Regions from separate parts of the Mycobacterium seoulense genome, predicted to be linked through region 1. Evidence: predicted binding sites of a transcription regulator. Region 1 holds the regulator's gene; the other holds the start of a gene.
The links. The regulator LexA, encoded in region 1, represses DNA repair genes until DNA is damaged. The targets are predictions, from matches to a motif close to CGAACANNTGTTCG.
Positions count from the first base shown of each region.

Region 2: cofD (2-phospho-L-lactate transferase) is a predicted target of LexA. The motif match lies at 1,747-1,760, and genes of this name have one in related genera.

Region 1 covers NZ_AP022582.1:609,397-612,681, reverse strand. Annotated here, with positions in the region: gene nrdR (transcriptional regulator NrdR) at 1-276, opposite strand, end outside; gene G6N37_RS03025 (LysM peptidoglycan-binding domain-containing protein) at 386-880, opposite strand; gene lexA (transcriptional repressor LexA) at 1,171-1,869, shown strand; gene G6N37_RS03015 (LGFP repeat-containing protein) at 1,894-3,285, opposite strand, start outside.
Region 2 covers NZ_AP022582.1:5,467,694-5,470,978, forward strand. Annotated here, with positions in the region: gene G6N37_RS25475 (coenzyme F420-0:L-glutamate ligase) at 1-508, opposite strand, end outside; gene cofD (2-phospho-L-lactate transferase) at 505-1,506, opposite strand; gene G6N37_RS25485 (WhiB family transcriptional regulator) at 1,859-2,197, shown strand; gene G6N37_RS25490 (metallopeptidase family protein) at 2,225-2,647, opposite strand; gene G6N37_RS25495 (DUF3499 domain-containing protein) at 2,820-3,272, shown strand.

The sequences.
Region 1 (3,285 bases):
CACGGTGTCCTCGACCTGTTGGGCGAGCAGGTTCAGCGCATCGTCGTCCACCTGTCGGCCCTGGCAGGCCCGGCGGACACCGCTGATGACCTTTTCCCTGCTGAAGGGTTCGGTGACTCCGCTGCGTTTGACCACGGCCAGCACCGCGGTCTCCACGGTGGTGAAACGCCGTCCGCACTCGGGGCACGATCGGCGGCGCCGGATGGCCTGCCCCTCATCGGTTTCCCTCGAGTCGATCACCCGGGAATCGGGATGACGGCAGAACGGGCAATGCATGACCGCTCCTTCGCTGTGCCGACTACCAGGTACCGCAGCACTTCGAGCGTACCCGTGCGGTTACCCGCCCGCGCATACGCGGCCGGTAAGCGGTCCGGCACGGCGGTCGTCAGCCGACCGGGGCGATCAGGGTCTGACCGGCGAGCACACTCGGCGAGTTCATGTCGTTGAGCTCGCGGATCCGGTCGGCCACCTGGCGGGCCGGCGCGTCGGGCGCCACCCGGTGCGCGACGTCCTGCAGCGACTCCCCCGCCTCGACCCGCACGACGGCCAGCCGGTCGGGCACGTGCGCGGCCGAACTCCCGGAGTCGCCGTTGAGCACCTGACCGACGTTGCCGACGAGGCCCAGCCACAGGGTGATCGCACCGGCGGCCAGCGCCAGCCAGACGGTGGTGGCCACCGTGACGGGGCGCTTGCGGTGGGGCGCGGCCGACATCGCGACGCCGGTGCGGTGGTAGCGCATGGGCGCGCCGGCCGGTCGTGAGGGGACGGGGCGGCGCGAGCGGGCCAGCACGTCCCGGCCGTAGCCAAGGCCCTGGACCGGTCCGTTGACCGGACGCCGGGGGCTGCCGGCGCGCGGCGCCAGCGTGTGGATGGTTGTCATCTGCGTTCCTCCGGTCAACTAAATTCGCTCAGCTGTTCGACTGTATCGCTCGTGTGTTCGATATCCGAACATGTGAGCGAAGCGTGTCGCACGAGTCGAACGCTAGACCACGCCACCGACAAGTCCGTGGCCGCCAGAGCTGACATGCGGCTGAAATACCCGATCCACCGAAGAGTTACACCTTTGTGATTAACGATGTCGATGGGCGATTCCATCCCCCGTCCGCCACCGCGACACGCTAGTCGAACACATGTTTGATTCTTGGGCGCTGTGGGGCTACATTCAGTGCCATGAGCGACAGCAACGACACCTCATCGGCCGGCGCGGGCGGTCGACTGCACGCCGTCGATTCATCACTGACCGAACGGCAACGCACCATCTTGAACGTCATTCGCGCGTCGGTCACCAGCCGTGGCTACCCGCCGAGCATCCGGGAGATCGGCGACGCGGTGGGCCTGACGTCGACATCGTCGGTGGCTCATCAACTGCGCACGCTGGAACGCAAGGGATACCTGCGTCGCGACCCGAACCGCCCACGGGCGGTCGACGTCCGCGGCGCCGATGACGGCGCGGCGGCGCCGGCCACCGATGTCGCCGGGTCGGACGCCCTGCCGGAGCCGATATTCGTCCCGGTCCTGGGGCGCATCGCGGCCGGCGGCCCCATCCTCGCCGAGGAAGCCGTCGAGGACGTTTTCCCGCTGCCGCGCGAGCTGGTCGGCGAGGGCACGCTGTTCCTGCTCAAAGTCGTCGGCGACTCCATGGTCGAGGCGGCGATCTGCGACGGCGACTGGGTGGTGGTGCGACAGCAGAACGTCGCCGACAACGGCGACATCGTCGCGGCCATGATCGACGGGGAAGCCACCGTGAAGACGTTCAAGCGGGCGGGCGGTCAGGTGTGGCTGATGCCGCACAACCCCGCGTTCGACCCCATTCCCGGCAATGACGCGACCGTGCTCGGCAAGGTCGTCACGGTGATCCGCAAGGTCTAGCCCCGTCGCGCGGTTCCGCCCGGCTCAGTCCGCCTTGACGAAGCCGTTGGCCTGCGCCACTTCCTCACTGGACAGCCAGATTTCGGCGAGCGTGTCGTGATAGAGCTCGCTGCCCGGCGTGTAGTACAGCCCGAAGCGGGCGCTCGCCTTGATCGGGTATCCGTCGGGCGCCTGGTAGGGATCGTCGAGCGGCAGGTGGATGGTCGGGCGCCCGGCCGGGCCGGCCCCCGCGCTGTCTTCGTCGTCCGCGGCCGCGTGCCGCCCGCCGCGCTGCTCGGATGCGACGACCGCCGGCGCGACGGCCTCCGGAGCGGCGGCCTCGGCCTCGGCAATGTCCGCGGGGACGTGCGGTACCGCGACGTCCGGGTACTCGGCCTCGGGTGGGGCGGCATCGGCTGCACCGCCGTCGAATCCGGCGTCCGCGGGCGCGTGCGGCACCGCGACTTCCTCGGCCTCCAGGTATTCGTCGTCGGCGTGGTCGGTGTCGCGGTAGGCGGGCTCATGCTCATCGCCGGCGTACTCGGCGCCGGCATAGTCGGCGTCGGCGTAATTCGCATCGGCGTATTCGGACTCGCCGTATTCGGCTTCGCCGCGTTCAGGTTCGGCGTATTCGGCTTCGCCGTATTCGGCTTCGCCGTATTCGGCTTCGGTTTCGGGGTAGCCGGCCTCCGACAGGTCCGCAGGCGTGACGACGGAGAAGGAGTCGGTGTCCACCGCGTCGGGGTCCTCCTGCTCGCCCGCGAATGGACCCTCGTCCGCGCCGCCGCGCCGCCAGCTGACCCGCCCGGCGGCCTCGGCTTCGGGGGCTCCCGGCTGGTGGCCGAACTGTTCGGTGGTGACGTCCTCGTGCCCCCAATGCTGGTCGCCCACGGCGTCGTAGCCGCCGGCGAGGTCGGGGTGCGGCTCGTAGCCGGCACCCTCCTGCGCGGCACGACGCCGACGCCATCCGAAGGCCAGCAGCCCCGCCAGGACGATCAGCACGACCACCGGAATGACGGCCAGCAGCCACCACGACTGCCACGTGAACTTCTTGGGATGGGCGGGCGTCGCCGAATTGCTCGGCTGGTTCTGGCCCGACACCTGCAGGCCGGAGAGCAGCGGCGCGAGGTTGGCCGGCTCCGTGCTGAACGTGTTCTTCGCCCGGTTCCAGGAGATCTTGCCGCCGGCGAACTGCTGGGAGACGACGTCGCCGTCGACGGCCTGGTCGCCGACGGGAGCGCCCAGCTTGCCGGCCGGCCCGCGGAGCTTGTCCCACGCCGCCTTCATGGCCCCGCGCACCACGAACGCGCCGTGCTCCGAAGTCCAGAAGATCACCGGCTTGTCGGCGCCGGAGAAGGTGACGACGCGGCTGGACGGGATGCCGCCGTCGGACTCGGTGGCGGTGGGGAAACCCAGGTCGCTGCCGGCGGGTCCGCC
Region 2 (3,285 bases), 670 kb from region 1:
CAGCCAGACCCGACGAGCCAACCGCGGCGTCGATCTGGCCGTTGCGCCAGGCGCGGCCCATCGTGTCGGTGACGACCACCGCGACGTCGACGCCGAGGTGCTCTGCCAGCCCGGCGCGCAGCGCCGCGGCGCTGGCGTCCGGGTCGACCGGCAGCAGCGCCAGCTCGTCGCGGCCCACGTTGGATCCGTCCACGCCCGCGGCGGCCTGGATCAGGCCGATGCGGTTCTCGGTGATCAGGGTGCGGCCCTTGCGCGCCAGCACCCGCACCGCCTCGGCGTCGACCAGCTTGCGCCGGAGTTGGTCGCGCTCCTCGGCGTCCTGCGGCGCAGGCACCAGCCGGCCCTCGCACTTGGACACCACCTTGCTGGTCACCACCACCACGTCGCCGTCGCGCAGCCAGGGCGCGGCCGCGGCCAGCGCCGCGGCCAGGTCGTCGCCGGGCCGGAATTCGGGAAGCCCGGGGACGGGCAGGATCTCGATCGCCGCCGCCGAGCCGTGTTCCGTCACGGGTGCACGCCCGCGAGCTCGAGCCCGGCGCGGACCATCTCGGCCGTGGCCTTCGGGTCGGTCATCAACAGGGGCACGGCGGTCACCGCCACGCCGTCGATGTCGGCGTGGTCGCCTTCGTGCACCAGCCAGCAATCCAGGATCCCGGTGCCGCCGCGCGCGCCGTAGTGCCGGCCGACCGCCTCCGCGGTGGATTCCACCCCGATCACCGACAGGCAGGCATCGGCCATGCCGCGCAAGGGTTTTCCGCCGATGATGGGGGAATAGCCGACCACCGGGGCGGTCGCCGAGCGCAACGCGGCGCGGATCCCGGGGACGGCCAGGATGGCGCCGACGCTCACCACCGGGTTGGACGGCGCCAGCAGGATGACGTCCGCGTCGGCGATGGCCGCGACAGCTTCACTTGTGGCGGTGGCCTTTTCGGCGCCGATGAAGGCGAAGCTGTGCGTGGGCACGCCGGCCCGGTAGCGCACCCACCACTCCTGGAAGTGGATCGCCCGCCGGGTGCCGTCGTCGGGATCGGTGATCACCACGTGCGTCTCGCAGCGGTCGTCACTGGCCGGCAGCAACCGGGCGCCGGGTTGCCAGCGATCGCACAGCGCCGTGGTGATCTGCGACAGCGGGTAGCCGGCGCCCAGCATCTGGGTGCGCACCAGGTGGGTGGCGATATCCCGGTCGCCGAGGCCGAACCAGTCCGGCTGCACGCCGTAGCGCGCCAATTCCTCTTTGGCGTGCCAGGTTTCGTCGCGGTGACCCCACCCTCGCTCCGGGTCTACCCCTCCACCTAAGGTGTACATGCAGGTGTCCAAATCCGGGCAGACCCGCAGTCCGTGAATCCAGGCGTCGTCGCCGATGTTGACGATCGCGCTAAGTTCGTGGTTGCCGGGTCCCGCGTCTGGGTGCCGTTGCGTTTCGAACTGCCCCAGCCCGAGCAGCTGTTGAACCCCCAGCAGGAAGCGGGCGCCGCCAACCCCACCGACCAGAACGGTGACCTTCACGTGGACGACAGTACTGCCCGACGACCGTGCGGTGGCGGGCCCGTTACGCGGCCCTTAAGCCTAATCGTGGGCGGTGTGATCGACACGCCGAATGCGCAAAACAACGGAAACGCCGTAATTCGGTCACGAGATGGTATGGAAATGCGCCGAAGTGCTTGACCCGGCTGGTCAACCCGTGTCTAATCACAACAGTGTCATTTCCCGGTTGGCCGGCCGGTTCCGGTGTCGCAGACCGAGATTCGATCACTTGTTCGAATTGTCTGTACACATCAGAAAAGTGGGAACCACTCACTCTCTCAATGAAACTGAGGAGGCGGACGACCGTATGTCTTACGAACATCTTCGAGGAGTCATGGCGAGCACGCCGCACACCCCTATCGGCTCAGCGCCGGTCCGACCCGTTCGGCCGCACCTGACCGTGGTTCCCGATGCGCCAGTCGCATTCGAGCCCGAGCCGATGCTGGCGCCTGTCGCCGACCAATGGCAGGACCGGGCGCTGTGTGCCCAAACCGATCCCGAGGCCTTCTTCCCGGAGAAGGGTGGCTCCACCCGTGAGGCGAAGAAGATCTGCCTCGGGTGCGAGGTACGCCACGAGTGCCTGGAGTACGCCCTCGAGCACGACGAGCGCTTCGGCATCTGGGGCGGCCTGTCCGAGCGCGAGCGCCGCCGCCTCAAGCGCGGCATCATCTAACGCGCCGAAGGCGCCAACGCGCCAGCGCTATTCGTCCTCGATCGTCGGGTCGATGACCGAAGGCTCGACATCGAGGTAGATGGCCACCTGGGCCACCAAGATTTCGTGCAGCAAATCACCGAGTTCGACGGTGTCCTTGGCCCGTCGCTCGATCGGCTTGCGGAACAACACAATTCGCGCCCGCGTGGCGTTGCCGCGGACGTCGACGCCGGCCGGGATCAGGCGCGCGAGCGGGATCGGCCCGTCGGCGATGACCTCCGGCGGCCACTGCACGCTGTCGGGATCCTTGGCCGCGATGCGGGGAATCTCATCGACCGCCACGTCGAGCTCGGCGAGGCGCGACTGCCAGTGCCGCTCGATGGGTTCGTAGGCCTCCAGCACCGCCATGTCGAACCGCTCGGCCCGGCTGCGCCACCCGGGGACCGTCGGCGGCAGCAGTGGGCCGCGCACGTCGCGGCCCCGCCGGGCGGACCGACGGGAAGCGAACCGGCCCTGGGACCGATCCCTCCGCGGGGAGCTGCGCGAATCGCCCACGCGCCGATGGTAACGGTTGAACATCGGGGGCCGGCCGGTTGCGCGTGTCCGGCGCTTCAGCGGCGTTTGTGCACGATAGCCTTTCGGCGTGAACGTTCCCCGTCGCTGTTGCCGGCCCGGGTGTCCGCACTACGCCGTGGCGACCTTGACGTTCGTCTACTCGGACTCGACGGCCGTGGTGGGGCCACTCGCGACCGCGCGGGAGCCGCACTCGTGGGACCTGTGCGTCGGCCACGCCGGCCGGATCACCGCGCCCCGTGGGTGGGATCTCGTGCGCCACGCCGGTCCGCTGCCCACCCATCATCCGGATGAGGACGACCTGGTCGCCCTGGCCGACGCGGTGCGCGAAGGCGGCCCCGTCGAGCGCGCCGTGCCCTACGGCGGCACCGGCTCGCCCCTCAACGGCTTCGCCGACCCGCACATCCCCCACGGCGGGACCCAGGCCACCGCGCCCAGCAGCAGCGTGCTCGCGCCGCCGGAGCATCGGTCCTCCGGTCGCCGCCGCGGGCATCTGCGCGTGTTGCCCGACCCCAGCGACTAACCGCTGCGGCGTC